3 regions of the Pseudomonas sp. DWP3-1-2 genome follow, and region 2 is predicted to be linked to each of the others. Evidence: predicted binding sites of a transcription regulator. Region 2 holds the regulator's gene; each other region holds the start of a gene.
What was found. The regulator FliA, encoded in region 2, starts transcription of late flagellar genes. The targets are predictions, from matches to a motif close to CTAAAGTTTNNNNNNNNNNNGCCGNTAA.
Positions count from the first base shown of each region.

Region 1: ACP7B0_RS04530 (methyl-accepting chemotaxis protein) is a predicted target of FliA. The motif match lies at 5,306-5,333, and genes of this name have one in related genera.
Region 3: ACP7B0_RS00630 (methyl-accepting chemotaxis protein) is a predicted target of FliA. The motif match lies at 5,369-5,396, and genes of this name have one in related genera.

Region 1 covers NZ_JAFCTZ010000001.1:964,694-974,534, forward strand. The annotation lists gene pstS (phosphate ABC transporter substrate-binding protein PstS) at 1-758, shown strand, start outside; gene ACP7B0_RS04510 (permease) at 861-1,916, shown strand; gene mnmH (tRNA 2-selenouridine(34) synthase MnmH) at 1,935-3,041, opposite strand; gene selD (selenide, water dikinase SelD) at 3,041-4,075, opposite strand; gene ACP7B0_RS04525 (class I SAM-dependent methyltransferase) at 4,219-5,175, shown strand; gene ACP7B0_RS04530 (methyl-accepting chemotaxis protein) at 5,521-7,143, shown strand; gene ACP7B0_RS04535 (HD-GYP domain-containing protein) at 7,227-8,459, shown strand; gene ACP7B0_RS04540 (chemotaxis protein CheV) at 8,517-9,440, shown strand; gene eutC (ethanolamine ammonia-lyase subunit EutC) at 9,476-9,841, opposite strand, start outside.
Region 2 covers NZ_JAFCTZ010000005.1:242,599-252,439, forward strand. The annotation lists gene ACP7B0_RS14540 (chemotaxis protein CheA) at 1-1,152, opposite strand, end outside; gene ACP7B0_RS14545 (protein phosphatase CheZ) at 1,186-1,974, opposite strand; gene ACP7B0_RS14550 (chemotaxis response regulator CheY) at 1,994-2,368, opposite strand; gene fliA (RNA polymerase sigma factor FliA) at 2,660-3,400, opposite strand; gene fleN (flagellar synthesis regulator FleN) at 3,397-4,230, opposite strand; gene flhF (flagellar biosynthesis protein FlhF) at 4,346-5,674, opposite strand; gene flhA (flagellar biosynthesis protein FlhA) at 5,686-7,815, opposite strand; gene ACP7B0_RS14575 (LysE family translocator) at 7,963-8,571, opposite strand; gene ACP7B0_RS14580 (AraC family transcriptional regulator) at 8,625-9,464, opposite strand.
Region 3 covers NZ_JAFCTZ010000001.1:120,286-130,126, forward strand. The annotation lists gene ACP7B0_RS00600 (LysR family transcriptional regulator) at 1-208, shown strand, start outside; gene ACP7B0_RS00605 (MFS transporter) at 324-1,610, shown strand; gene ACP7B0_RS00610 (hypothetical protein) at 1,625-2,026, opposite strand; gene ACP7B0_RS00615 (GNAT family N-acetyltransferase) at 2,201-2,770, shown strand; gene ACP7B0_RS00620 (murein L,D-transpeptidase catalytic domain family protein) at 2,802-3,515, opposite strand; gene ACP7B0_RS00625 (L,D-transpeptidase family protein) at 3,600-5,171, shown strand; gene ACP7B0_RS00630 (methyl-accepting chemotaxis protein) at 5,441-6,796, shown strand; gene ACP7B0_RS00635 (iron-containing redox enzyme family protein) at 7,055-8,506, shown strand; gene ACP7B0_RS00640 (methyltransferase) at 8,503-9,483, shown strand; gene ACP7B0_RS00645 (hypothetical protein) at 9,544-9,841, opposite strand, start outside.

The DNA of each region.
Region 1 (9,841 bases), on a different contig from region 2:
AATCGGGCATGATCCAGTTTCCGCTGGTATCGGGCGGCATTGTTCCAGTGATGAACCTGACATCCGTTGCACCCGGCTCACTGAAGTTCACCGGTGCACTGCTTGCCGATATTTTCATGGGCAAGATCACTCAGTGGAACGACCCGGCCATCGTCGCGCTGAATCCGACCGCTGTGCTGCCGAAAAAAGCCATCACCGTGATTTACCGCTCGGACAGCTCCGGCACCACTTACAACTGGGTGAACTACCTGTCCAGAGTCAGCCCGCAATGGAAAGAGAAACTCGGTGACGGCGCATCGACGAAGTGGCCGGTGGGGCTCGGGGCTCAAGGCAGCGAGGGCATCGCCAACTACGTGAAAAAAGTGCCCAACTCCATCAGCTACATCGAATATTCCTACAGCAAGCAGTACAAGCTCAATTACGGTCTGGTGCAAAACAAGGCGGGCAATTACGTGACACCCAATCTGGCCAGTTTCCAGGCCGCGGCAGTTGCGGCTGACTGGGCCCAGGCAAAGGATTTCAACCTGCTGATGGTCGATGCCGAGGGCGAGAACGCTTACCCGATCACCGCCACCACGTTTATCGTCATGCCTAAGCAGGCTGCCAATGCTGCTCGTGGCCTCGCCGCGCGGGATTTCTTTAAATGGGTTCTGGAAGAAGGCCAGCCGCAAGCCACCCAACTGGATTACGCACCGCTGCCTGATTCGTTGGTCAAGCAGATCGAAGCCTATTGGACAGCCAATCTGGTCACGCCGTAACCCACTGCACCGCTGGCTCGGCCCGTTGATGCGGTCGAGCCGGTTCTCATCGCGGAGCTGAGTTATGATGCGCCATCATTCTCAAAGCCCGGAACCCGCTCGATGCCCAGTCTGTCCACGACCCCTCAAACCCGCGGTTGGTCGTTCTGGTGGAAACCCCTTCTGTTTCTGGCCGTTGCGGTCATCGGGCTTTACTACGTCAAGTGGTCGCCCTATTACCTGAAATCCTTTATCGCAGCTGACAGCCACAGTATTGGCGCATCGATCATCAACGATCAGCTGACATCGCCGATTGCGGCTGCGCTGGCCTATGCGAAGGTGTATTTCCTGGCGATCTGGAAAGCAGCAGTACTGGCCGTGATCCTGGGCTCCCTGCTGCAGGTGCTGATTCCTCGGGACTGGTTGCTGCGCCTGTTTGGCCGCGCCGGGCTGGGTTCAACCTTGCGCGGCGGGCTGTTCGGCCTGCCCGGCATGATGTGCAGCTGTTGCGCAGCGCCCGTGGCAGCCAGTATGCGCCGACAGCAAGTATCGGTCGGCGCCGCCCTGGCCTTCTGGATCGCCAATCCCGTGCTCAACCCCGCAACGCTGGTGTTCATGGGGTTTGTGCTGGGCTGGGAGTTCTCGGCGTTGCGGCTGGTGGCCGGGTTGATCCTGGTGGTGGGTGTTTCATTGATCGCCCAACGGATCTCGCGCCCCGAAGCGGTTCCCGCGCAAGCGTTGCAAGCGGCAGAAGACGCCAATGAAGTCGAGCACCAAGCCTTTTTCAGCCGCTGGGGACGCACACTCTGGCAGCTGTTCTGGAGCACCATCCCGATCTACGTGCTGGCCGTACTGATACTGGGCGCGGCGCGGGTGTGGCTGTTTCCGCACATCGACGTCTCCATCGGCAACAGTTGGGTCTGGCTGGTGATACTGGCCTTCGTCGGCACGCTGTTCGTGATTCCCACTGCCGCGGAGATTCCGATTGTGCAGACCATGATGACCCTGGGCCTGGGCACCGGTCCGGCGGTCGCCCTGCTGATGACCCTGCCCAGCGTGAGCCTGCCGTCGTTGCTGATGCTGCGTAAATCCTTCGACACCCGGGTGCTGGTGACGGTCGCTCTGCTGACCATGCTGGTCGGCGTGATCAGCGGGTTGCTGGCGATAGTGTTGCTGTAACCGCTGCTACCCGGGTTTTCAGGCAGCCCGATCCCGGCGCCCTTGCAAGTACTGCAACACCGCGCCGTGATCGCCCGCGAACTCGATACGCGCACCTTTGCTGTCGCGCTGGAAAGCGTACATCGGGTCGTAGTATTCCCCCAATAGCCCGGCAATCCAGCCGCGATGCTCATCCACTGTCCCGGATTTTTCCTGCTCGATCAGGGCGCGGTCCATGATGGCCGCCAGACGCTGGTAGCGTTCGCCGCCCAGGCGCTTGACGATACTGGCCAGGCTTTCCCGCAAACGCGCGGCAAACACGCTGAAGCCCTGCTCCACGCCATGCACCTGAATGAACTCGGCACACAGATCAACCACATAATCGGTAAGAATCCGCTCGACCCGCAGCTCAAAACGCTCTTCAAGCCACACCAGCGGGTATTGCTGCATGCCCCGGAACAGACCCAGGGGAATGGCTCGACTGCCCACCACGCGGCCTTCGTCTTCCAGCACGAACTGAGTCGCGCCAGCCGCACGCTTTTTAAGGATGTCGACCGCCAGAGCATTCTCGAAGCTGATCTGCGCCGGTTGGGGAGTGGCGTGTTTGCCGAAGCTCGACCCGCGATGATTGGCATGCCCTTCCAGGTCCAGCGCATTGCCGAGGCGGGTCAGCACCTGGGTCTTGCCCGATCCGGTCAGACCGCCAATCAGGACAAAATCGCATTCGGCCACGGCGACATCGGTCACGTTGATCAGATAGGTGCGCAACGCCTTGTAGCCACCGATGACCCGCGGATACTCGATGCCGGCTTCGTCCTTGAGCCATCGCTGCGTGAGCTGTGAACGCAGGCCGCCCCGAAAGCAATACAGGAAGCCCGTCGGATGCGAACGCGCAAATGCGCTCCAAGCATCGATGCGCGCTTGCTTGGTCTGCCCGCAGACCAGACGATGGCCCAGCTCGATGGCAGCCTGCTGGCCTTTTTGTTTGTAACAGGTGCCGACCTGTTCGCGCTCCAGATCGTTCATCAACGGCAGATTGAGGCTCTGTGGAAAGGCACCTTTTTCAAACTCAACCGGGGCGCGAACATCCATAAGGGGAACATCGTCAAGGAACAGGTCACGCAGGTCGGTGCAGTTGTCGCGCATCAAACCACCTCGACCGCGTGACGCTGTCGCGAGATGAACTCGCCGATCACGGCCAGTTCAAGGCCCAGCTCCTCGGCCAGCGCCAGAAACGATGCCTGGGCTTGAGGTTGCACCGCCACCAGCAGGCCGCCACTGGTTTGCGGGTCGCACAAGAGCAGCTTCTGGGCATCGCTCAAGGTGGTGATGCGCTCGCCATAACTGTCGAAGTTACGCAGCGTGCCGCCGGGTACGCAGCCTTGCTCAAGGTAGAAGTCAACACTGGGCAGGCGCGGTACGGCGGCGTAATGCAGGCGTGCGGTCAACTGGCTGCCGTCCGCCATTTCCACCAGATGGCCGAGCAGCCCAAAGCCGGTGACATCGGTCATGGCCGTGACGCCTTCAAGCTTGCCGAATCGGCTGCCGGGCTTGTTGAGGGTGCACATCATGTCCCGCGCCACACCCTGGTCTTCGATGCGCAACAGGCCTTTTTTCTCGGCGGTGGTCAGAATGCCAATCCCCAAGGGTTTGGTCAGGAACAGCTTGCAGCCTTCAGTCGCGGTGTCGTTGCGCTTCATGTAGCGTTTTTCCACCAGGCCCGTTACCGCCAGGCCGAAGATGGGCTCCGGGGCATCAATCGAATGCCCGCCAGCGAGTGGAATGCCGGCAGCATCACACATGGCACGCCCGCCACGAATCACTTCCCGGGCAATTTCCGGGGCCAGCAGATTGACGGGCCAGCCAAGAATAGCAATGGCCATCAACGGGTCGCCGCCCATGGCATAGATGTCGCTGATAGCGTTGGTGGCGGCGATGCGGCCGAAATCGTAAGGGTCGTCGACGATGGGCATGAAGAAGTCCGTGGTGGAGACCACGCCGCGCTCGTCATCAATGGCGTAGACCGCTGCATCGTCCCGAGACGTATTGCCCACCCACAGTTTGGGGTCCAGGTTTTGCGCGCCACTGCCCGCCAGGATCACCTCCAGAACCTGAGGGGAGATCTTGCAGCCGCAACCTGCGCCGTGGCTGTACTGGGTCAGACGGATGGGCTCGCTCATACATGCACCTCTCAAGATCAAGCCGGCAATCTTAACAGAGGCCACGGACCAACCGGACGTCCCCGACAAACGATGCCCAAACCCGCGCACCACCGGCGCGGAACGTTTAACATGTCGCGTTTTTGCACACTGATCCCACGCCCATGACCCCCGAAGCACTCGTCACCCTGAGGCAACACCTGCTCGCCGCGCTGGACACAGCGCCTGATGAAACGCGGCGTCTGTTCCATGGCCGTGGGCGCATGTGGCCGGGGCTGGAACACCTGACTGCCGACTGGCTGCAAGGCGTGTTGCTGGTATCGCTGTTCCGTGAACCTGCGCCAGCGGAGCTGGAGTCGCTGACGCAGTTGCTCAACGAATTGCCCCACAGCCCTCAATGGCAGCGCAGCCGGGCCCACACCCTGCTGCTGCAATATCGCTATCTGCCGCAAAGCCCGACTCAATGGCTAACCGGGGACAAGGTCGATGAATGGCTGATCAGCGAAAACGGCCTGCGCTTCAAGGTCGACCTGGGCAAGAAACAGAACTGCGGATTATTCCTGGACATGCGCTATGGCCGGGACTGGGTGCGTGCCCAGGCCCAAGGCAAGCGTGTGTTGAACCTGTTCGCCTATACCTGTGGCTTCTCGGTGGCCGCCATTGCGGGTGGCGCCGAACACGTGGTCAATCTGGACATGGCCAAGGCCGCCCTGAGTCGCGGACGCGACAATCATCGACTCAATGGCCACGACTTGAGTCGCGTGAGCTTTCTCGGGCACGAGTTGTTCAAATCCTGGGGCAAGGTCAAACGATCCGGCCCTTACGACTTGATCATCATTGATCCGCCCTCTTTTCAGCGCGGCAGCTTTCTGCTGGACAGGGACTACCAGAAAGTTCTGCGCCGCATGCCGGAGCTTCTGGTGCCCAACGGGCAATTGCTGGCCTGCATGAACGACCCAAGCCTGGGGTCTGACTTCCTCATCCACCACACCGCCATCGAGGCGCCCGGCCTGCACTTTGAACAACGCCTGGAAAATCCGCCTGAGTTTCCCGATTCGCAGATTGAAGGAGGACTTAAAGCGCTGGTATTCAAACATTCAACGCTGGATGACATTGATTAACATTCAATGAGCGGCCCATAACTTTAGGGTGCGCATATTTTATAAAACAGGATCCAATTCAAGTTGGACACTTAGCAAGCTTAACAACATTATTAATTAGCAAGCTCAGCAACTTGATCACCCCTTCCCATTAAAGTTTTCTTGCTGTCAGTCGATGGCAAGGAAAGGGTCACTGCGTTCGCGTCCATCGCCCCGCACATAAAAATAACTTGGAATAATTCGACAAAAGTAATGCCTGACAGTTGTATTTTTTTTAAAGCGGAGCGCTTAAGATAATAGCCAATCGCCATTAATCATAACGAGACAGCAACGCTCAGCTCGCGATCGCCACTCAAGGAATATCTCATGATAATAAGAAATCTAAGACTCACCTCCAGAGCGCTCTTTAGCTTCGGTGCCATTTGTCTGTTGCTGATCACACTGGCAGGTACGGTGCTTTACGAACTGAGTCGCGTCCATAACTCGGCTGACCAACTGCAGACCAACTGGCTGCCCAGCGTGCGTGCCGCCAGCACCATTGAGGCCAAGGCCCTGTTCTACCGGCTGGACGCCAGGCGTTTTGTCATGGATGACCAAAGGCAGGGCGAAGCTTCGATGAAGAAAATTGGCCTGCTCAGAACCGCGCTCACTCAAGCGGTCGAGGCCTATCGCCCCCTCGTTTCCAGCGCCGAGGAACAAGCATTATTCAACACCCTGGCCACAAACGTATCCGCGTACCAAGTGAAGATTGACGAACTCATGGAGTTGAGCAAAACCCGCTCCTATCAGGAAATGGCAGTATTCATCCAGGACACCACCAAACCACAGGCTGTTGCGTTGCAAAGTTCTGTCGAAGCCTTGATCGCCATTAACGAACAAGGCGCGAAGCTGTCAGGCAAGAACGCTGACACCAGTTTCAACGATGGGGTCATGTTCATCATCGGCCTCAGCGCTATTGCCGTCATCGTAACGATTGTTGTGGCTATCGCCTTTACTCGCAGTATCAGCCGACCCATTGTGGCATTACTGAGCAGCACGCAAAAAATAGCAGAGGGCGATTTACGCAGCACTGTTGTAATCGACGGTGCGGACGAGTTGACCGACTTGCAACGTGCAACCGCGTCGATGCTCTCCAGCCTCAAAGGCACCATCGAGCATATTTCGGATTCGTCGGGACAATTGGCTTCTGCTGCCGAGGAAATGAGTTCGATCACCCGGCAATCCAATGACGGCATTCAGCGTCAGACCATGGAAACCGAGCAAGCGGCAACCGCGGTCAATGAAATGACCGCCGCTGTCGAGGAAGTCGCCCGCAATGCGGTGTCGGCCTCGCAATCGACCCAGGCTTCGGAGCGTTCCGCCCAAACCGGCCAGGAGCGCGTTGGACAGACCATTGAGTCCCTTGAGAAACTCAGCGCAACGGTCACACAGACCGGCATCGAAGTCGAAGGTTTGGCCAATCAGGCTCAGAGTATTGCCAAGGTGCTGGACGTGATCCGGTCAATTGCCGAACAAACCAACCTGCTGGCACTCAACGCGGCCATCGAAGCTGCACGGGCGGGCGAGCAAGGCCGAGGCTTCGCGGTGGTGGCAGATGAGGTCAGGGCACTGGCCCATCGCACACAGTCGTCGACTCAGGAAATCGAGCAGATGATCCAGAGCATTCAGAAAGACTCCTCCAGGGCCGTGCAATCCATGCATCAAAGCAGCGCCGAAGCAGGCTCTACGCTGATGCTTGCCCATGAGGCCGGAGCCGCCATCAAGCAGATCACCGCTGCGATTTCCGACATTAACGAGCGGAACATGATGATCGCCACCGCTTCTGAAGAACAGGCTCAGGTAGCACGCTCGGTGGATCAAAATCTGGTCAGTATTCGAGACCTGTCCGTGCAGAGCTCCTCCGCCGCCAGTCAGACGTCCAGTGCCAGTCACGAACTGTCGCAACTGGCGGTTGATTTGAATCGGCTGGTGGCCCGGTTTTCGGTTTGATTATTGGCCACGCACATTCATTCCCCGGCAGACAAATCGATGGGGCGGTAACGAACCCATTACAATAATAAGGGGTGGTTATTATGCTAAAACATATCGCCGTGTCCGAATTGCGCATGGGGATGTTCATACATGAGTTCTGTGGCCCTGGTATTGATCAGCCACTTTGGAAAAATGGTTTCCTGCTTCAACATGAACAGGATCTGCAGCGTATTTTCGATGCCAAGGTGGCGGAACTCTGGATCAACGTCTGCCGAGGCATTGATATTGATACCCCCTGTCCTGAATCCGCTGAATCTGATCTTCCCGACAATCTGCGTTCACTGACCAACAGGCAAGTGGCCTCACGTGCTGCACTCAATCAGGAAGTGACGCGGGCGGTCCAACTGTGCACCCGCTCCAAGGCGGTCATGGAAAACATGTTCAACGATCTGCGGATGGGCCGCATCGCTGAAATGGAGCAGGTGACCGAACTGGTCACCGAAATCTCCGCGTCCCTGATGCGCCACCCGGATGCGTTGATCAGTCTGGTGCGATTGAAAACCTCCGACGAATACACGTACATGCATTCGGTCGCCGTTTGCGCGCTGATGATCGCCCTGGCTCGTCAGTTGAAGCTGCCCGCCAGCCTGGTCCATGAAGCGGGAGTCGCCGGACTGATGCACGATGTCGGCAAAGCCGCCGTGCCGGTGGCGATACTCAACAAGCCTGGTACGCTCAGTGAGACCGAGTTCGAAACCATGCGTGGTCACCCTGAAGCGGGGTCAAAGATGCTGGTCTCCAGTCGCCATTTCACCCCGCGGGTATTGGACGTTTGCCTGCATCATCACGAGAAAGTGGACGGCACGGGTTATCCGCACAAACTGATGGGTTCGCAAATCAGCCTGTTCGCAAGAATGGGCGCAGTCTGCGATGTGTATGACGCCGTAACGTCGGATCGACCTTATAAATCGGCGTGGGGCCCGGCAGACGCCATCCATCGTATGGCGGAATGGAGGGGACACTTTGACGAAAAGATTTTCCAGGCTTTCGTGAAATGCATAGGGATTTACCCGGTGGGCGCTTTGGTTCGACTCCGGAGCGGCCGTATCGGGGTCGTCACGGAACAACATGAACACTCGTTGTTGACACCCAAAGTCATGGTTTTTTATTCCGTGACGGCTCATAACTCAATTGAGCCCACTGTTGTTAACCTCGCAACGCAGGTGGATGAAGACCGGATCGTCAGCCGCGAATGCGCGGAGAACCTGGGATTCAAGAATGTCGATGAGCTGTGGTCGGGCCTGGCCGCAGGTCATAAATCGCTCTTTGCCTAGCCGTTAACCGGCGCGCTGTCCGGCGTCGCTCAATCATTCAATAACACAGAGGTTGCTATGGCTGGAGTCATGGATGCAGTCAACAGTCGCACTCAGTTGGTCGGCCAAAACCGTCTGGAGTTGCTGCTGTTTCGCTTTAACAATCACCAGTTGTACGGGATCAATGTGTTCAAGGTTCGCGAGGTATTGAAATGCCCTCACCTGTCCCTGATACCGGGTTCCAATCCCAATGTATGTGGCGTGGCGAACATCCGTGGCGTGTCCATTCCGATTCTTGACCTGGCCATGGCCACCGGATTGCCGGGCATTGCCGACATGAGTACGGCCTTCGTGATCATTACCGAATACAACACCAAGACTCAGGGTTTTCTGGTCTATTCGGTTGAGCACATCGTTAACCTGAACTGGGAAGATATTCACTCGCCGCCAAAAGGCAGCGGCGATAACAACTATCTGACCGCCGTTACTCGGGTCAACGACAAGCTGGTGGAAATCATTGATGTTGAAAAAGTGCTGGCACAGGTGTCGCCGGTCTCGGAAGCCATCTCCAGCGGGGTCATCGAAGACCACGTGCACCATAAGGCCAAGGCGCTGCGCGTTCTGACCGTGGATGACTCGTCGGTCGCCCGCAAACAGGTCACTCGCTGCCTGGAGACTGTGGGCGTCGAAGTGGTGGCACTCAACGATGGCCGGCAGGCGCTCACCTACCTGCAAGCGATGCTCGATGAAGGCAAAAACCCGGAAGAAGAATTCCTGATGATGATTTCCGACATCGAAATGCCGGAAATGGACGGCTACACCCTGACGGCCGAGATACGCAATGATCCACGCATGCGAAACCTGCATATCGTGCTTCACACCTCACTGTCAGGTGTGTTCAACCAGGCAATGATCAAGAAGGTCGGTGCCGACGACTTTCTGGCCAAGTTTCGCCCCGATGAACTGGCCAACAGGGTGATTGATCGCATCAAAGCCGCCTGATTCTGACCATGTAGCCCAGAGGCGGTGTTCCGGTATCAATCAGAACCAAGCAAAAAATTGCCTTTGCTCACCGGAGCATCGGCCTCAAGGGTCTGCACCTGTGCATCGTCCTTGAGGTTGACCCCGGATAACTGCCGCCGCCACGCTTCGCGCATCAGGTACAGCAACTTGTGCGCCGCCATCGGGTAGCTCATGCCTTCGAGCCGCACATTGGATATGCAGTTTCGCGCAGCATCGTTGAGGCCCACCCGAGGCGCATAGGTGAAATAAAGGCCCAGGCTGTCCGGCGAACTCAGCCCCGGTCGTTCGCCAATCAGAATGACCACCATCCGGGCATTGAGCAATTCACCGACTTCGTCGGCCACCGCCACCCTGCCCTGCGCCACCAGCACCACCGGTGA
Region 2 (9,841 bases):
ACGCGCCGTGTCGACCCGAACGGTGGTTTCGGCCTCGGAAGCCGGCTTGTCAGGGGCCGCCGCGGCCGGAGCCCTGGCTGGTGCAGGCGCCGCAGCCTTGGCCGGCGCTGGAGCGGGAGCTGGCTTGGCTGCCGCAGCAGGAACATCGGGCTTGGCCGCAGCAGGCGCCGGAGCCGGTTTGGCAGCTACCGCCGCGACGGAGGCCGCCGCTACCGCTTCAGGCTCGAACTTGCCTTTACCGTGCAGTTGATCCAACAGGTCTTCGAATTCGTTGTCGGTGATTTCGTTGCTCGCGGAGGCAGCCGGGCTGGCCGCAGGCGCTGCAACGGCCGCAACAGGCGCGGGCGTTGCCGCCGCACCCGCGTCGAATGAGCCCTTGCCGTGCAACTGATCCAGCAAGGCTTCGAACTCGTCGTCAGTGATTTCGTTGCTGGCCGATGCACCGGCGCTGGCCGCCGGGGCCGAGACCGAAGGGGAAGCAGCGGCGGGAGCCGCAACGGCGTCAGGCGCGAACTGGCCTTTGCCATGCAACTGGTCAAGCAACGATTCAAATTCCTGGTCGCTGATCTCGTCGCTGGCCGATGCAGCGGCGGGCGCTGTGACCGGTACAGGAGGAGCACTGCCGGATTCGGCGGCCTGAGCCTTGACCGCATTGAGCGAGTCCAGCAGCAGTTCGAATTCGTTGTCGGTAATTTCGTCAGACGCAGGTTCGGCGGGAGCCTGTTCGACCGGCGCCGGCGCTGCGGCCGCCTCGTCTGCAGAAGCCGGCTCGGCCAGACGCGCCAGTGCCTCCAGCAACTCAGGCGTGGCTGGCGTGACGTCGGTCCGTTCGCGAACCTGGCTGAACATGCCGTTGACCGCATCCAGCGCTTCAAGGACCACGTCCATCAACTCGGAGTCGACGCGACGTTCGCCCTTGCGCAGGATGTCGAAAACGTTTTCGGCGATATGGCAGCACTCCACCAGCTCATGGAGCTGGAGGAAGCCGGCGCCGCCTTTTACAGTGTGAAAACCGCGAAAAATTGCATTAAGCAAGTCTGCATCATCAGGTCGGCTTTCCAGCTCGACCAGCTGCTCGGACAACTGCTCTAGAATTTCGCCGGCCTCTACCAGAAAATCCTGAAGGATTTCTTCATCGGCGCCGAAGCTCATTGGGGTGCTCCCTAAAATTAACCGTCAACAGACTTAGAAGCCCAGGCTCGATAGCAGATCGTCTACATCGTCCTGTCCGGACACAACGTCTACTCGTTTATCGGCATGAATCTGCGGACCTTCACCCTGAGAGAGACCTTTTTGTGGATCTTTTTCTGCGAGGATGGCTGCATCGTCATGTTCGATGCCTGCGAAGCGATCGACTTGACTGGCCATGAGCACCAATTTGAGCAGATTGCTTTCTACTTCAGTGACCAACTGCGTGACGCGCTTGATGACCTGACCGGTAAGGTCCTGGTAATCCTGAGCCAGCAGAATGTCATTGAGGTGGGTGGCCACCTCATGGGTTTCCTGCTCGCTGCGCGTCAGGAAACCGTCAACCCGTTTGGCCAGCTCACGAAACTCTTCAGCGCCGATTTCACGGCGCATGAAACGTCCCCAGTCCTCGCTCAACGCCTTGGCGTCGGTGCTCAGGCCGTTCATCAGCGGCGTGCTTTGCTCGACCAGATCCATGGTCCGGTTGGCAGCGTTTTCCGTGAGTTTGACAACATACGACAAGCGCTCAGTCGCGTCCGTGATCTGGGACACTTCTTCGGCCTGGGGCATGTTCGGGTCAATCTGGAAATTGACGATTGCACTGTGCAGCTCGCGGGTAAGCTTGCCGACCTCGCGATACAAGCCTCGATCACGAGTCTGGTTCAGCTCATGGATCAATTGCACGGCATCGCCGAAACGGCCTTTTTCGAGGCTCGCTACCAGTTCTGTCGCGTGCTTTTTGAGGGTCGACTCAAAGTCGCCCATTGATGACTCTTTATGCTCCATAGCGCCCTCGCGGCAAACATCAGCTATTGACGCGCTCGAAGATCTTTTCGATCTTTTCTTTCAGCACTTGAGCCGTAAATGGCTTCACAACATAACCGTTAACACCGGCCTGGGCCGCTTCGATGATCTGGTCACGCTTGGCTTCGGCCGTGACCATCAGCACCGGTAGGTGCTTGAGTCGTTCGTCGGCGCGCACCTGGCGCAGCAGGTCGATGCCGGACATGCCAGGCATGTTCCAGTCAGTCACCAGAAAATCAAATGAACCGCTCTGCAACATTGGCAGCGCAGTGATTCCATCATCGGCTTCGGAAGTATTGGTGAATCCCAAATCCCGCAACAGGTTTTTTATGATCCGCCGCATCGTTGAGAAGTCATCAACGATGAGGATTTTCATGTTCTTGTCCAATTCGACCTCCAAGCAGTCTTTAACGCGTTCAGCACCTGAACGCGCTGTTCAATCAATACCGGCACAGCTCACATCGGCTGCACTAAAACGACGACGGGCTTGGTAAATCAACATTCAAGGAACCGGGCAGAAATCGGCGATCGACAGAAAGGCAAAACCCTTCCGACAGCACGCATCACTCACGCAAGACCGGTTCCCGCCTTGTCCATCTCTTCCCAAACAACGCTTTGCACAGCCGGCGTCCACGAACAGCGCATCCACAAGAACGCGCCATACCTGTCAACGCGCTCGCCATTCCCCCAAACGCCCTCGCAAACGAGCTGCGCACTGGCTGTGTAACTGGCTGACTCGCGATTCGCTAACCCCCAGGACCTCACCGATTTCCTTGAGGTTGAGCTCCTCGTCGTAATACAGCGCCAAGACCAGTCGCTCACGCTCCGGAAGATTGGCAATCGCATCCGCCAATGCGGCCTGGAAACGCTCATCTTCCAGATCCCGCGAGGGCTCAAGCGACCCGCTTGCGCCGTCCTCGTGCAGACCTTCATGTTCGCCGTCCTGCAAAAGGTCGTCGAAACTGAACAGCCGGCTGCCCAAGGTATCGTTCAGAATCCCGTAATAATCATCGAGACTCAATTGGAGTTCGGCCGCAACTTCATGATCTTTAGCGTCACGACCCGTTTTAGCTTCAATTGAGCGAATTGCGTCACTGACCATGCGCGTATTGCGGTGAACCGAACGTGGCGCCCAATCCCCTTTACGCACCTCATCAAGCATCGCACCCCGGATACGAATACCCGCATAGGTTTCGAAGCTCGCGCCCTTGGTGCAGTCGTATTTGGTGGAGACCTCAAGCAGCCCGATCATCCCAGCCTGGATCAAGTCTTCGACCTGAACGCTGGCCGGCAGACGCGCCAGCAAGTGATAGGCGATACGCTTGACCAGCGGCGCGTAGCGCTCGATCAGTTCGTACTGCGAGTTCTTGGAAGCTTTGCTGTACATCTGGTAGCCGCTGGCTGTCATTGGACAGGCCCCGCAAATGTCTGGTGGACAAGTCGCTCGACGAAAAACTCAAGATGACCGCGGGGGTTGGCCGGCAACGGCCAGGTGTCGACTTTCTGCGCGATCGCCTTGAAGGCCAGGGAGCATTTGGAGCGCGGGAAGGCTTCATAAACGGCCCGCTGCTTCTGCACAGCCTTGCGCACACACTCATCGTAAGGGACGGCGCCCACGTACTGCAGGGCAACGTCCAGAAAACGGTCTGTCACTTTGGTCAGCTTGGCAAACAGATTGCGACCTTCCTGCGGGCTCTGAGCCATGTTGGCCAGGACGCGGAAGCGGTTCATGCCGTAATCGCGGTTAAGCAGTTTGATCAAGGCGTAGGCGTCAGTGATCGACGTGGGTTCATCGCACACCACCAACAGCACTTCCTGAGCGGCGCGCACGAAGCTCACCACCGATTCGCCAATACCTGCGGCCGTGTCAATGACCAGCACGTCCAGGTTATCGCCGATGTCGCTGAAGGCCTGGATCAGACCGGCATGCTGCGCCGGGGTCAGGTGCACCATGCTCTGGGTACCGGAAGCGGCCGGCACGATGCGGATCCCGCCAGGCCCCTGAAGGAGCACATCGCGCAATTCGCAACGGCCTTCAATCACATCGGCAAGGGTTCGCTTGGGCGTCAGACCCAGCAGCACGTCGACATTGGCCAGGCCAAGGTCGGCGTCCAGCAGCATGACGCGCCGGCCAAGCTCAGCCAAGGCCAGCGATAGATTCACTGACACGTTAGTCTTACCGACGCCACCTTTGCCGCCGGTCACCGCGATCACCTGTACGGGATGCATGCTACCCATGTTTATTCATTACCTTGTCTTGCGTAGACCGAAGCCACATTGGCGGCTGCACGTTCGCTTCGGAACAATGCGTGGCAGACCATCGATGCAGGTAAATTTCAGTAGTTCGTTTCACCTAACCCACCCGCTTGCTTGGGTTGTGGTAAAGGTCGGCGAACATATCCGCCATCGCTTCTTCGCTCGGTTCTTCCTGCATCTGCACATTGACCGCACGGGAGACCAGTTGGTGCCTGCGAGGAAGGTGTAAATCATCAGGAATACGCGGCCCGTCAGTCAGGTAGGCCACGGGAAGTTCATGACTGATCGCCAGACTGAGTACTTCACCCAGGCTCGCGGTTTCGTCCAGCTTGGTCAGGATGCACCCGGCCAGACCGCAACGCTTGTAACTGTGGTAGGCAGCGGTCAGCACTTGCTTCTGACTGGTCGTTGCCAACACCAGGTAATTGCGTGCCTTGATGCCACGCCCGGCCAGACTTTCGAGCTGCATGCGCAGGGCCGGGTCGCTGGCTTGCAGGCCGGCGGTGTCAATCAGCACGACGCGCTTGCGCAGCAGCGGATCCAGGGCCTGAGCCAGAGACTGGCCCGGGTCGACATGGGTCACCGGCACGTTGAGGATGCGGCCCAGCGTCTTGAGCTGTTCCTGGGCACCGATGCGAAAGCTGTCCATGCTGACCAGCGCGATGTTCTGCGCGCCGTACTTCAACACATAGCGCGCCGCCAGTTTGGCCAGCGTGGTCGTCTTGCCCATGCCCGCCGGGCCGACCATGGCGATGACACCCCCTTCTTCCAGCGGTTCGACCTCCGGGGTGGCAATCATCCGTGCCAGGTGGGCCAGCAGCATGCGCCAGGACTGACGAGGCTCTTCTATTTCGCTGACCATCGCCAACAGGTCACGGGACAGCGGACCGGACAAACCGATACGCTGCAGGCGACGCCACAGGTTGGCCTGTTGCGGCCGGCTGCCCTGCAGTTGATTCCAGGCCAGCGAGCCCAACTGGACTTCCAGCAGCTCACGCAGACCGTTGAGTTCAAAGCGCATGTTTTCGTAGGCACGCTGCCCGCCTGCCGGTTCGGCCGGAGCGGTCTGGGCCTGGACAAAAGGACGCGGCGGCTCTTCGAGCGTCGGCTCGATGTGCGTATCAGCGGCGCTGAGTGGCATGCCGGCGAACAACTGACGGTTGACCGAAGGGTCACTGTCGCCACGATTATTCAGCTCGGCCTGGGCAGAGACAATTCGGGATTGGGTCTTACGCAGTTCGTCTTCAAGCTCAATGTTCGGCACCCGAGGGGCCAACGCAGAAAGCTTGTAATCCAGCGCTGCAGTCAGCTCCACGCCACCGGCAATGCGCCGGTTACCGATGATGGCCGCTTCCGCGCCCAGCTCATCTCGAACCAGCTTCATGGCTTGACGCATATCGGCGGCGAAAAATCGCTTAACTTGCATGACTCACTACCTCAGCCGTTAGGCCCGACAGTCGCTACGATGGTGACTTGCTTATTGTCAGGAATTTCCTGGTACGCCAACACATGCATGTTCGGTACAGCCAGCCGTCCAAACCGTGACAACATGGCGCGAATCGGACCTGCAACCAAAAGGATCACTGGCAAGCCCTGCATCTCCTGACGCTGCGCCGCGTCGATCAGCGAACGCTGGAGCTTTTCTGCCATGCTTGGTTCAAGCAGAACGCCTTCTTCCTGACCCTGACCGGCCTTCTGCAAACTATTGAGCAATATCTGTTCCAACCTTGGTTCCAGAGTGATAACAGGCAGCTCCGGCTCAATGCCTACAATGCTTTGGACGATTGCGCGGCTCAGTCCGACGCGCACGGCTGCAACCAAAGCGGCGGTATCTTGACTCCGCATGGCGTTGTTGGCGATCGCCTCAGCGATACTGCGAATGTCGCGAACAGGCACTTGCTCGGCCAGAAGCGACTGCAAAACCTTGAGCAACGCTGACAGTGACAGGATCCCCGGCACCAGCTCTTCAGCCAGTTTTGGTGAGCTTTTAGCCAGTAATTGCATCAATTGCTGGACTTCTTCGTGACCAATCAGCTCATGAGAGTGTTTGTAGAGGATCTGATTGAGGTGGGTTGCCACTACGGTACTGGCATCGACCACGGTATAACCCAAGGACTGCGCCTGACTGCGCTGGCTGATTTCGATCCAGACCGCTTCCAGACCGAACGCCGGGTCCTTGGCGGTGATGCCGTTGAGCGTGCCGAATACTTGACCCGGATTAATCGCCAGCTCGCGGTCAGGGTAGATCTCGGCTTCAGCCAGCGTCACACCCATCAGCGTCAAGCGATAGGCGCTGGGGGCCAGATCGAGGTTGTCGCGGATATGCACGGTGGGCATGAGAAAGCCCAGCTCCTGCGAGAGCTTTTTGCGCACGCCCTTGATCCGAGCCAGTAACTGACCACCCTGATTGCGGTCCACCAGCGGAATCAATCGATAACCCACTTCAAGACCAATCATGTCGATCGGCGTCACGTCATCCCAGCCCAGCTCCTTGGAATCCTGGACACGGGTCGGGGACGGCAACATTTCCTGCTGGCGCTTGACCTCTTCCAGCGCCTGAACCTTGACCACGTTCTGTTTTTTCCACAGCAGATAGGCGACACCGCCCGCCACCAGCCCGAGGCTGATGAAGGAAAAGTGCGGCATGCCCGGCACCAGGCCCATGACAATCATGATACCGGCCGACACCGCCAGCGCCTTGTGGGAAGTGAACATCTGGCGATTGATCAGCTTGCCCATCTCTTCCGAACCGGAAGCACGGGTCACCATGATCGCGGCAGCGGTGGACAACAGCAGTGATGGCAATTGCGCCACCAAACCGTCACCGATGGTTAGCAGGGTATAAATCTTGCCTGCGTCGGCAAACGTCATGTTGTGCTGCATCATGCCCACCAGGATGCCGCCGATGAGGTTGATGAACAGGATCAACAGACCCGCGATGGCGTCACCGCGAACGAACTTCGAGGCACCGTCCATGGAGCCGTAGAACTCGGCCTCCTGGGCGACTTCCAGACGACGACGCTTGGCTTCAGGCTGATCGATGAGCCCGGCGTTCAGGTCGGCGTCAATTGCCATTTGCTTGCCCGGCATCGCGTCCAGGGTGAAACGCGCGCTCACCTCGGAAATCCGCCCGGCACCCTTGGTGATTACAACGAAGTTGATGATCATCAGGATGGAGAAAACCACGATACCCACGACGTAGTTACCGCCGATCACCACTTCACCGAAAGCCTGAATCACCTTACCGGCCGCGGCATGACCATCCTGACCGTGCAGCATCACCACCCGCGTGGAGGCGACGTTCAGCGCCAGCCGGAGCAGCGTCGCGACGAGCAGAATGGTCGGGAAAACCGAGAAATCCAGTGGACGCAGGGCGTACACACAGACCAGCAGTACCACGATGGAGAGCGCGATGTTGAAGGTAAAAAACACGTCCAGCAGAAACGGCGGCATGGGCAACATCATCATTGCCATCATGACCAGCAGCAGCAAAGGCACACCCAACTGCCCTCGGCCGAGACCCGCGAGATTGCTGCGTGCGCTGCTGATTAATTGAGAGCGATCCACCGATTCTTCACCTGCGCTAAACCAAAACTTTGACGCCAAAGGCGACCTGGGTTGGCTTGTTGCAAGAAGCTTTCCAATAGTGAACAAAGAGGCAACATTAGGAGAAGTGGTGGCAGGGCTTGGTGCTCCGGCATGCCGACGCGTGGATCACATCAGCACACTCAGCCAGGCGGACGCCAGCAGTAATAAAGCCATCCAGCGATTGAAACGCTGCATCACCCGAGGTGAGCGCAACCAGCGTCTGGAACCAGCACCCAGTAGCGCCCAAACGCCAAGGCACGGCAGCGAAATCAGGAAAAATGCCAATGACAGGCAGGCCACATGAGTCAGGCGTTGCTCGCCCGCCCCGGCGAACACACTGACGACGGCCAGCGCCATCATCCAGGTCTTGGGGTTGATCAATTGCAGGCTGGCGGCCCCCACCAGCCCGAGTCGGCCGTCGGTGCTGCAAGTCTCCAGGGCAGCTGCCGGCGCGCTGAAAATCTGCCACGCGAGGTAACTCAACCAAGCCACGCCGACCCACTGCATCGTGGCTTGCACGACGGGCAAAGCGGACAGCGACGAGCCCGCCCCGGCACCGACCAGCAGCACAATGGTCGCAGCGCTGGCGCAGGCGCCGAAGATAATCGGCATGGCGGCTGCCAACCCGTATCGAGCACTGTTACTCAACACCAGAATATTGGTCGGACCCGGCGTGATAGACGCCACGAAAGCAAACAACAGGAAAGGCAAAAACGTCGGGAAAGAGGGCAACATGGCGGGCAAACTCCGGTGAAGATCATTGAAATCAATCTTCACGAACCGCCGTGTCATCTGTCTGGAAGATTTGAGCAACGCTTGCGGTAGAGCGCTGGCGTGAGGCCGTACGCGCGCACAAACCACCGCCCCAGATGGCTCTGATCGGCGAACCCCAGCTCCATGGCCACCCTCGCAGGTTGTTCGCCCCGAGCCAACATTCGGCGCGCCGTGGTCAGGCGTAACTGCACCAGATACGCATGAGGTGCAATGCCATAAGCGGCCTTGAAGGCGCGAGTCAGACGGAAGCGATCGACGCCCGTAACAAAGGCCAGTTGGTCAAGACCGATGTCAAGGTGGGCGTTGGCGTGCAGATATTCCCGAGCCTTCTGCGCCACCAGGGGCAGACGCGGGTCTTCGCCATAGCGAGTGCGCCAGTGCAAATGGCTGGTCAGGCGCTCGAGCAAACCGTCGAGGGCGGTCTGGCGGACGATCTTCAGCTCACCCTGATGCAGGGTCTGAAATGCCAGGCTGGTGGCATGTGCCAGATGCACGTCGGTGGCCAACGTGTTAGCGAAGCTCAATTCACTGTTGTCGGGAGCGTTGTCGAACACCGCACTCAGTTCCCGTGTCAGCCACTGTGGATCGAGGTACAGCATGCGGTAGGTGAAACCGTCTTCGGTCGGGGCTTCGCCATCATGAATGTCACCCGGCTCAAGCAGAAACACCTTGCCCGGCGTACTTTGATGCTTTGCCCGCCGACAGTGAAACTGCTGAACCCCTTGCTCGGTGACGCCCACCAGATAGCTGTCATGCCAATGCGGGTCGTAGGCGTGGCCCTCGAAATGCGCGCGCAGGGTCTCAATGCCCGTGTCGGCATCCTGGGCCAGGTCGATCCAGTTGTGAGTGGTCATGCAGCACCTGCGAGGCGGATTTCTCAGGTATTTAACCCCCGCGTCTGGGCAATGCCTAGAAGGTTTGTGCAGGCATCGGTTGATGCAGACCTGCGAGGGATGTGCATCCATTAGGGCGGTGAGGCATAGTCACCTTTACGCTCTTACGGCGACTTCTAAAACAAAAAACCACTTTGTACCGGCGTCCTCGCGGGCAAGTCGGAACGCCGCCCGCTCGCTCCAACGAGCCGAGGCCCCTCTGGAAAATCGCCTCGGCAGTTGATTCTGGCTTTTCCGAACCGCGATAGCCCAGACACCGCCAAACGCGCGTCGGGAGGCTGAGTGGAGGTGTTGGGGTGGGGTGCGCTCGGCATGGATGCCGAGCGAGCGCCGTTGGG
Region 3 (9,841 bases), on a different contig from region 2:
CATGGTCGCGATGCTCGCCGAATCCATGGTCGGGCCCGACATTCAGGCCGGTCGACTGACACGGCTGGCGCTGCCTTTTCCGCTGGTGCTGGCGGACTACGGCATTATTACCCGGCGCAACGAAACGCCCGGCTGGTCAGCGCAAGCCTTCATCGAAGAGCTGTTGTCCGGTGTGGATGTCTTGCGTGGCGCTCGCCAGGCACCATGATAACCCTTGGTTATCGTTTGATTGAATCTCGTCATTGGGCAGCCGCCAGATGGGCTACTAGAGTGACCGACGCCCGCCTCACCGGTCGGGTGACAACCGCTCAGTAGAGGCGCGCATGAGAACAATAAAAAGCTACAAGACGCTGACCATCGTGTTCCTGTTTTTGATTGGCGTGGTCAACTACCTGGACCGCAGTGCGTTGTCCATCGCCAACACCTCCATTCAGAAAGACCTGTCCATCAGCCCCATGCAAATGGGCATTATGCTCTCGGCTTTTTCCGTTGCTTATGCGTTTTCCCAGCTCCCTCTTGGCGCCTTGATCGATCGGTTGGGCAGCAAGCTTGCCCTGGGTGGCTCGCTCATCATCTGGTCCATTGCTCAAGCCGCTTTCGGCCTGTTCAGCAACTATGGCCATCTGGTCGGATTGCGGGTCCTGCTGGGTATAGGTGAAGCGCCGGTCTTTCCTTCGGCGGCCAAAGCACTGTCGGAGTGGTTCGACACCCAGGAGCGCGGCTCGGCCACCGGCTGGGTCTGGTCCTCGACCTGCATCGGGCCGTGCATTGCACCGCCGTTGCTGACGCTGTTCATGGTGCATCTGGGGTGGCGGGGCATGTTTGTGCTCACGGGTATCATGGGGCTGGCGCTGGCTGCCTGCTGGTTCGCGTTCTACAAGAGCAAGGCGCAGTACATGGCGGAAACCGGGCGCGCCGAACCGCAACCGACCCTTGCTCAGAAAACGACCCCTCCACGCATCCGCTGGACGGCCTTGTTCAAGGACCGTAATACCTGGGGGGCATTTCTCGGGTTTATGGGCGTGATCTACATGATCTGGCTCAACCTGACATGGTTGCCCGGCTACTTCGAACGCGAGCACGGCCTGGATCTGTATCGCACGGCCTGGGTCGTGTCACTGGCCTACCTGTTCGGCGCCGTGGGCACGATTGTGTCCGGCAAGGTATGTGACTGGCTGGTTGCACGCGGGATGAAGGTACTCGCCAGCCGCAAGCTGATGGTCATCATTGGACTGCTGGGTGGGGCGCTGTTTACCCTGATCGTAGCGTTCACCACCAACGTGGTGGCGTGTGTGGTATTGCTCTGCCTGACGATGTTTTTCATCAATATCTCCAGTGCAACGGCGTGGATGATCGTCAATACCATCGTGCCGTCGGAGCGGGTGGCATCCTTCGGCTCGATCCAGAACTTCGGCGGTTATCTGGCCGGTTCCATCGCGCCGATCCTCACCGGGTTCAGCGTTCAGCAAAGCGGCTCGTTCTCCTCGGCTTTCGTGATCAGCGCGGTGGTTGCAGCCTGTTCGGCCCTGGCTTACTTCATGCTTCTCAAGGAACCCGCTGCGAAAACCCCACCGATCGAGATCGTCGATGGCGTTCACTCGGCGGTATGAGCGCCGGAGTGCAATCAGGTATCGCGCAACAAGTCGTTGGCGTTGAGCAGTTGGTAGGCAATTTCGGGGTTTTTCTCCAGCCCGCGGCGAATGGCGGCCGGGATCGACTGCCGCACCTTGCGGCAAAGACCGGGTCGTTGTTCGAGGGTGATGCCGATGCCGCGCATGGTTCTGACTTCGTTGAAGCCCGGAACGATGTGCACGCGTATGCCCAGTTGCTCGTACATCCGGCCTTGAAGCCGTTCCAGATCGGCAAGGCTCTGGAGATTTTCCAGGCGTTCGAGCAGGCGTCGTTCCTCTGTGCGATTCAGAAACAGGACGCGCACGTCGCTGCCCGGTGTTTGCAGCAGCGAATCACGTCCGCAGTCGCAGGCGCCGGGCGGGCAGTGTTGGCGGATCGGCACAGTGGTCGTCATGGCGTCAATCATAGAGGCGCGGCGTCGGGTTGCCCATGGGCTTGTTCGCCCCTTGATCCGCCTGCCTGCTCGAGACACACCGGCGTGAGACGTGGCGCCAATCACCGGTTCACTTGCCAATCACGGACCGAATCACGAAGATTGCGCCTTCACTGACTGATCAAGGCTGTTCCCATGATCCAGATCCGCCCCATGAAAGCCGATGATTTCGAGGTTTTCTGGCCCACCTTTCACGCCATTGTCAGTGCGCAGGAAACCTACGCTTATGACCCCGAACTCACTCGGGATCAGGCTTTTCACCTCTGGCTGGAGCTGCCTTTGCGCACGTTCGTTGCCGAGGAAAATGGCGAGCTGCTGGGAAGTTATTACCTCAAGGCCAACGCGGCGGGTCCCGGTAACCATGTGTGCAATTGCGGCTACATGGTCACTCAGGCAGCTCGAGGGCGAGGCGTCGCCCGCCTGATGTGCGAACACTCTCAAGGGGTCGCGGCCAACGCGGGCTTTCTGGCGATGCAGTTCAATTCAGTGGTATCGAGCAACGAGGTGGCGGTGGCGCTCTGGCAAAAACTGGGCTTCGACGTCGTGGGGCGGTTGCCTCGGGCCTATCGTCATGCCCGTCTGGGGCTGGTGGATTGTCTGGTGATGTTCAAGTGGCTGGCGGACGAACAGCCCGAACCTGCCAGGCTGATCGGACGCAAGAACATCGAGTCCGTGGTGTCACGCCCTCGTCGCAGCAAGCCATAGCCGTGAAAGAGAGCGGGGTGCGAGCCCTCGTTTAGCCGCCCTTCGTCCCAGCCAGGCTCGCTATCTGGCGCGACTGGCAATTCAGGTAAGCCGAAGACTTGAGCCAGCGTTGGTCAGGGTACCAGGCGAACATGAACTGGCCGTCCTTGAGGTTGTCAATCACCTGGCGCGCTACTTGAGGTCTTACCGCCGGGCAACCCAGGCTGCGTCCGATGCGGCCCTGACGTTCGCTCCATTGTGGATTCACGTAGTCGGCGGCGTGAATCACGATAGCGCGGTCACGCGCGAGATCATTGAACCCGGGCTCCAGGCCGTCCATGCGCAGCGAGTAACCGTGAGTGCCTTCATAGCTTTCCTGGGTGCGAAACAATCCCAGACTGGACTGATAGCTGTTCATGCGATTGGAAAACCGGGTGGCAAAGTTCTCGCCGGATTGTTGCCCATGGGCGACCAGATCGCGCAGCACGAGGGTTTTTTTCGTCAGGTCGAAAATCCACAGGCGACGAGCGGTTGAGGGCTGGGAATAGTCAATGACGGCGAGGTGTCTGGATGGCCTGTCGCCGTTTCTGACGGCACATTGCACGGCATTCAGTGCGCTTTTCAGTACGGCGGGGTTGAGTTCCGGCGCGGCTTGAGTGAGCTTGCTGTAAAGAATTTGATTGTTGGGGCCAGCGGCGAGGGCTGGACCGCAGGTTGCACTTAGGGTAATAGCTGCCAGACAGAGTCGGCGCAAATAGGTCAGCATGTGCAGGGAATCCTCGCTGTGGTGGCGACTTTCGCTTGTTGTTGTTTTTTCGTCACTCGACGACCATGGATTGGAGTGAAGCAGTTGGTCAAAAAACGTGCATATTACTTGAGCCTTTGCCTGCTCGCTGTGCCATTGGTCGCGATGGCCGATAACGCGCCACTCGATCCGCAAAGCCAGGTGCAATTGGCGCTGACCCAATTGGCGGTGCAATGCCCGGTCCTGTCTTCACGGCTGGACATCCCTGGACACACGCTGTTGCAAAATTTTTATCAGCAGCAGGACTACGAAACGGTCTGGTCTGTTCACGGGCGGCTGTCGTTATTGCAGGCGGAAATCCGGCAACTGGCCGATGACGGGCTCAACCCGAGCGACTACAGTTCGCCAGACACCTCGGCCAACGCCAACGGGGTCTGTGACGATCTCGCTATCAGCCAACACTATCTGCAAGCCTTGCAGGACCTGCGATTTGGCCGATTGCTGCAATCGCGCTTCGAACCCCTCTGGCGTTCCCAGGAACCGCTGGTTGATCGCGATGCGCAGGTTCTGACGCTTGCCAGCTCTGGCTTGCAGGACATCGCAGGGGCATTCCGTCAGGCCCGCCCGAGCCTTGACCAGTATCAGAATCTGCGCCGCGTCTATGCCCGGCAGCGACAGTTGGCATTGCTGACCTGGCGACCTATCAGTAACGGCCCGTTGTTGCGTCCGGACATGCAAGATGCACGCGTGCCCGAATTGGCGCAGCGATTGTTCAGCGAGGGTTATCTGACCAGTCCCTTGATGGAGCCGGACAACGGTTACACCCCGGAATTGGTCAACGCGGTGAAAAGCTTTCAGCTCAGCCATTCGCTGCAGGCAGATGGCGTGATTGGTCCTGGCACGGTCAAGGAACTCAATATCAGCCCGGCCATGCGTCGCGAACAGTTGCGGGTCAATCTGGAGCGTTTCCGCTGGCTGGCACAGGACCTGGAGCCGGACAGCGTGTTGGTCAACGTTGCCGCTGCCCAGTTGAGCGTCTATCAGAACGGCGTTCCCGTCTGGCAAACCCGAACCCAGGTTGGCCGCGCCGAACGGCAGACGCCTCTGCTCAAGTCCGTGATCACTCGTTTTACCCTGAACCCCACCTGGACCATTCCGCCCACCATTCTTCGCGAAGACAAGCTTCCGGAGATTCGCCGGGATCCCGGGTTCCTCCTCAAGCACAATCTGCAAGTGCTGGACCTTGAGGGTAATCCTTTGATGGCGGAAGACATCGACTGGAGCAATCCGGGCAACATTCTTTTACGTCAGGAGGCGGGTCCGAAGAATCCTCTGGGCAGGATCGTTATCCGATTTCCTAATCCTTACTCGGTTTACCTGCACGATACGCCCAGCCAGGCCCTGTTCAGTAAAGGCCCGCGCGCCTTCAGCTCCGGGTGCGTGCGGGTCGAACAGCCGTTGATGTTGCGCGACCTGTTGTTGAGCCCGGCTGATCGCGCGCGTACCGAAACACTTTTGGCGACCGGCATCACCCATGAATTCAGGTTGACCAAGCCGGTGCCCATCCTGCTCACCTACTGGACCGCGCAAGTCGATAGCCACGGGCAGGTGCTTTATGTACCGGACGTGTATGGTCTTGACCCAGCCTTGGTAACCGCATTGGCGGGTCATCCCTGAAAGATTCCCAGGCGCCAGTGTGTGTTTCGAAAGACACACCATCGGCGGCTGCGGCGGGTCGGTTAATGGTGGGTGAGCGGTTATCCACATTGAAAAACTATATACACGCGCATACGCCCGCGTATTGCGCGTGTTCCCCAGGGTAATTGAAGCCTGATCAATAAAAGTTGACGTCAATATATAACGTTTAAATGCAGCTTCAGTTCGTCCAACTTCCGCCGATAGTTACGACACAGTCCAGATGTTTCTGGTATCGCAGAGGGTGCGTCATGTTCAATAACGCTTTAAAAAACGAACTGGCGGCCAAAACGGCCGAAGTTGCGGGTTTCAAAGGTTTGATCGCTGCACTGGAACGCTCAATGGCCGTGGTCGAATTCGACCTGGACGGCCGTGTTCTGCGTGCCAATGATAATTTCCTGAAAACCATGGGGTATCGCGCCGAAGAGATAGTGAGCAAGTCTCACAAGGACTTTTGCTCGCCAGCGTTGACCCGCAGCAAGGAATACAGCGAGTTCTGGGCACAGTTACGTGCCGGACGGTTTGTATCCGGCACGTTTAATCGTATCAACCGCGCGGGACAGAGTATTTGGCTCGAGGCCAGTTACAATCCGGTCATGGACGAGCAGGGCAAGGTATACAAGGTGGTCAAATACGCCCTGGATGTCTCGGCCAAAGTGAGCCAGGATGCCGAAATCCAAGGCAAGTTGGCTGCTCTGGACCGGGCCATGGCGGTGATCGAATTCGATCTGCAAGGCAATGTCCTTGTGGCCAATGACAATTTCCTGCGCGTCATGGGCTTTGGGATAAACGAACTCAAGGGCAAACAACACCGAATATTTTGCGAGTCCAGCCTGGTCAACAGTGCCGAGTACGCGGACTTCTGGCGGCGCCTGAACGCGGGCGAGTTTTTCAGCGGGCAATTCAAGCGCCTTGGGAAGAACAACCGCGTGGTCTGGCTGGAAGCAACGTATAACCCGGTCTATGACGCGGACGGCAAACTCTACAAAGTTGTGAAGTTTGCCAGTGACATTACCGAGCGTGTCGAGAAATTCGAGGCCGATTCCCGGGGCGCGTCACGTGCGTACCATATATCCGCGGAAACCGAAAAAGTCGCCGAGCAGGGCGCCGAAGTCATTCAGCAGACTGCCCGTGAAATGCGCCAGATTGCCGACAATATCGGCGCCTCTGCCCGACTGGTCGGGCAACTGGGCGACCGCTCAGAGCAGATCACGGCGATCGTCAACACCATTCGAGGGATTGCCGACCAGACCAACCTGCTCGCTCTCAACGCCGCCATTGAGGCCGCGCGTGCCGGGGACCAAGGCCGGGGATTTGCCGTGGTCGCCGATGAAGTCAGGCAACTGGCGGGGCGCACCAGCCGCTCGACCGCCGAGATCGCTGAAATGATCGGCATGATCCTCGCCGAGACCCGTGAAGCGGTTGCCAGCATGAACGCAACTCAGGAAGGCGCGCAGCGGGGCGTAAGCCTGGCCGATCAGGCCGGTACAGTGATCCTGCAGATCCGCACGGGCACCAGTGACGCCGTCGAGGCCGTCAGCATGTTCGCGTCCACCCTTGATGAGTCTGAAGTCATACCGAAATCGGCCGTCGGCTGGATGGGTTGACCGGGCAGTAACGTCAAGGTCTGAATGGAAATCACGCTTGGGTGATTTCCATTCGAACGAATAGAGCGGTTTCCCATAAAAACGCTTTTGGTTGCTAGGGGTAGCGGATAGCAACCATCCATCCGTTGCCCGACACCGAGGGATGAATTTTCCAAACGGCCAGTACTCCTTTTTATAACGACGAGAAAAAAGCGCTTTCGCGTGAACTCGCCCGCGTGAACATTTCTTGTTTGTATCAGGAACTGCCAGGAAGTATTTATGACCTCTCTTCAACTGCCGACAGAGACTGCTTTCTCACAGCCGCACCGAGCAGCGCATAGCGACTACAGGACAACCTACGACGCACTGATGCACAGCGCTACGCCGAGAGAAGACCCCGAGGCTGCGGTGTTCTTGCGCCAACAGTTGCAGCTCGCAGACCTGCAAGCCTGTGACCTCCCGGACCAACCTGAGCACCTTGAACAGTGGATTGCGGAGGGCGTCAGCAAGGTTGCCGAACAATACTCGGTGTATCTGGAGCAACGCCGTGAGGGTGCGCCGCGCCGCTTTTTTTCCAACAAGGCCCACGCGATGTACTTTCTGCAGCAGGTTGCGCCGACCAAACGGGTCGACGGCGCCTGGCTGTACGGGCTGCTGCCCCATTGGGCCGACTATCGGTTTCACGGTCTGATCCGTACCTATCTGGAAGAACTGGGCGATGGCGATCCTGCACTGAATCACGTTTCGCTGTACCAAAAGCTGCTGGCGGACATGGAGTGCGATGTCAGTGATGGCCTTGACGATGAAGCCTGGTTGCAAGGGGCCATTCAGTTGGCATTGGGCAACCAGGCCGGGCAGTTTTTGCCGGAAGTGATCGGCTACAACCTGGGTTATGAGCAATTGCCCCTCCACTTGTTGATCACCTCGTTCGAACTCAACGAGCTGGGCATCGATCCTTATTACTTCACACTGCACATCACCATCGACAACGCCAGCACCGGTCATGCCCGCAAGGCGGCGCAAAGCGTGCTGGCCCTGATGCCCATGGGCGAGCAGCGTGATGATTTCTACCGCCGGATTGCCCGTGGCTACCGCCTCAATGAATTAGGGCCTGGCTCTACCGCTGTAATCCAGTCCTTTGATCTTGAGCAAGAGCTGATCGCCATGCTGGAGCGCAAGCGCACCTTCGGTCAGCACATGCATTCGGACTACTGCCGTCTGGATGGCAAGACAATCAACCAGTGGCTTGCAACGCCGGATCAAATGGGCGAGTTTCTTGGCGTCCTGGAAAACCGTGGCTGGATCAAACGCCATCAGGACCCCACTGAAAGTCGTTTCTGGCAATTGATCGACGGTGCGGGTGCGGCCATGTTCGGCGTTTTCAATGCGTACGAAAAACAGGTTCTGCATGACTGGATCGCGGGCGACTGGTTGGCCACAGCGGCCCGATCCACTTCCAGCAAGCGGGCACCGGATGCATTCCGTGCCAGATTTCGATCGGTTCCCCGCAACGATGGCCTTCGCACCGCTGATCAACACACGCGCCTGGAAGATCTCGACCCGGATGTGCACGGCCTGCTGGCGGATCTCAAGGACGCTTCTCTCCCGCGCAAGATGCAGGTGTTGATCGAACGTATGTCGCCCGCCAGGCACTCGACGCCCGCCGGGTTGTTCGCCACCCGGCACTTCGTCCAGACCATGGCCGAGCGTCTGACGGGAGAGCACGCATGATGTCAGGTCAGGCTTTCGCGGTGCCGGCGCTGGACACGACGGACCTGCGCTCTTCCCACGACACGCTGGTGGCACTTGGGCAGCGGCTGGCGGCTGCTGATTACCGCTTTATCACGCCGACCCCGTTGACCCATCAGCGAGTCAATGAGCGCGAAGCCAATCAGACGGCGTTATCGCTGCGGGACGTGTTCGGCTGGAGTCGTCCGTTTCCTGCGACACTGCTACCGCCCGACGAACTCGACGCGCTTGTGGCCGCCGTTATTGTTGTGTCGCATGCACGAAGCTTCATCAGCCGCGTCAGGTGGTCGAGTCTGGGGGATCTGTCGCTGGTGCATTCGGCGTTTCCGACAACGGATGAGGATTCGGTCTTCTTCGGGCCTGACACCTACCGTTTTGCCCAGTCGATACGTGACCAGTTGAACAGGACGTTTACCCCCATTAAACGCGCCGTGGATATTGGTTGTGGCAGCGGTGCCGGCGCCCTGGTCATCGCCCGTGCTCATCCTCACGCCCAGGTGTTTGCGGTGGATATCAACCCGAAGGCATTGCACTTTGCCCGGGTCAATGCCGAGGTTGCCGGATGCCAGAACGTTGAATGCCTTGAGAGCGACATACTGCAGGGCGTGCAGGGCGATCTGGACCTGATCGTCGCCAATCCGCCTTACATGAAGGACGCACGGCAACGCGCGTACCGCCACGGGGGCGATGCACTGGGCGCTGACTTGTCGGTCAGAATTGTGCGTGAGTCCTTGCCGCGTCTGGCGGTGGGAGGCGCGTTGGTGCTGTACACAGGGGTGGCGATGGTGGGGGGCGATGACCCGTTTTTTGCCGCCGTGAAAGCAGACATTGCGGGGCCTTCCTGGGCCTGGACTTACCGGGAACTCGATCCGGATGTTTTCGGCGAAGAGTTACTGGAAGACGGCTATCAGGATGTGGAACGCATTGCGGCCGTGGAGTTGGTGGTGCGGCGCGTCTGATCCTGCAGTTGTATGCCTCAAAGCCCAGTCCAGCGACTGGGCTTTTGCGTTTCGGAGCACTCAGGCGATGCTGTAGCCTTCAAACGCCTTCTGTTGTTGTAACGCGGTAATGATGTTTTTACGTGTGGCGGGTAATTCATTGCCTTCGTGGTCCACGAAGGTGTCGCTCTGCAGTTCAGCGTCGTCGCCTTCGCCCGTGAAGGTGAAACCGAGAAACTCAAAGGCTTCGCGGTCCACGTTCGGCCTGGAGCGCGGCGTGCGCATGGGCAGGCTGACGGTGGCGCCGTCCTTGCTGATGGCGAACACTTCGACGTCCTTCTTGGCCCGGGCTGTTTTGCCCTTGCTGGCACCCGGATTG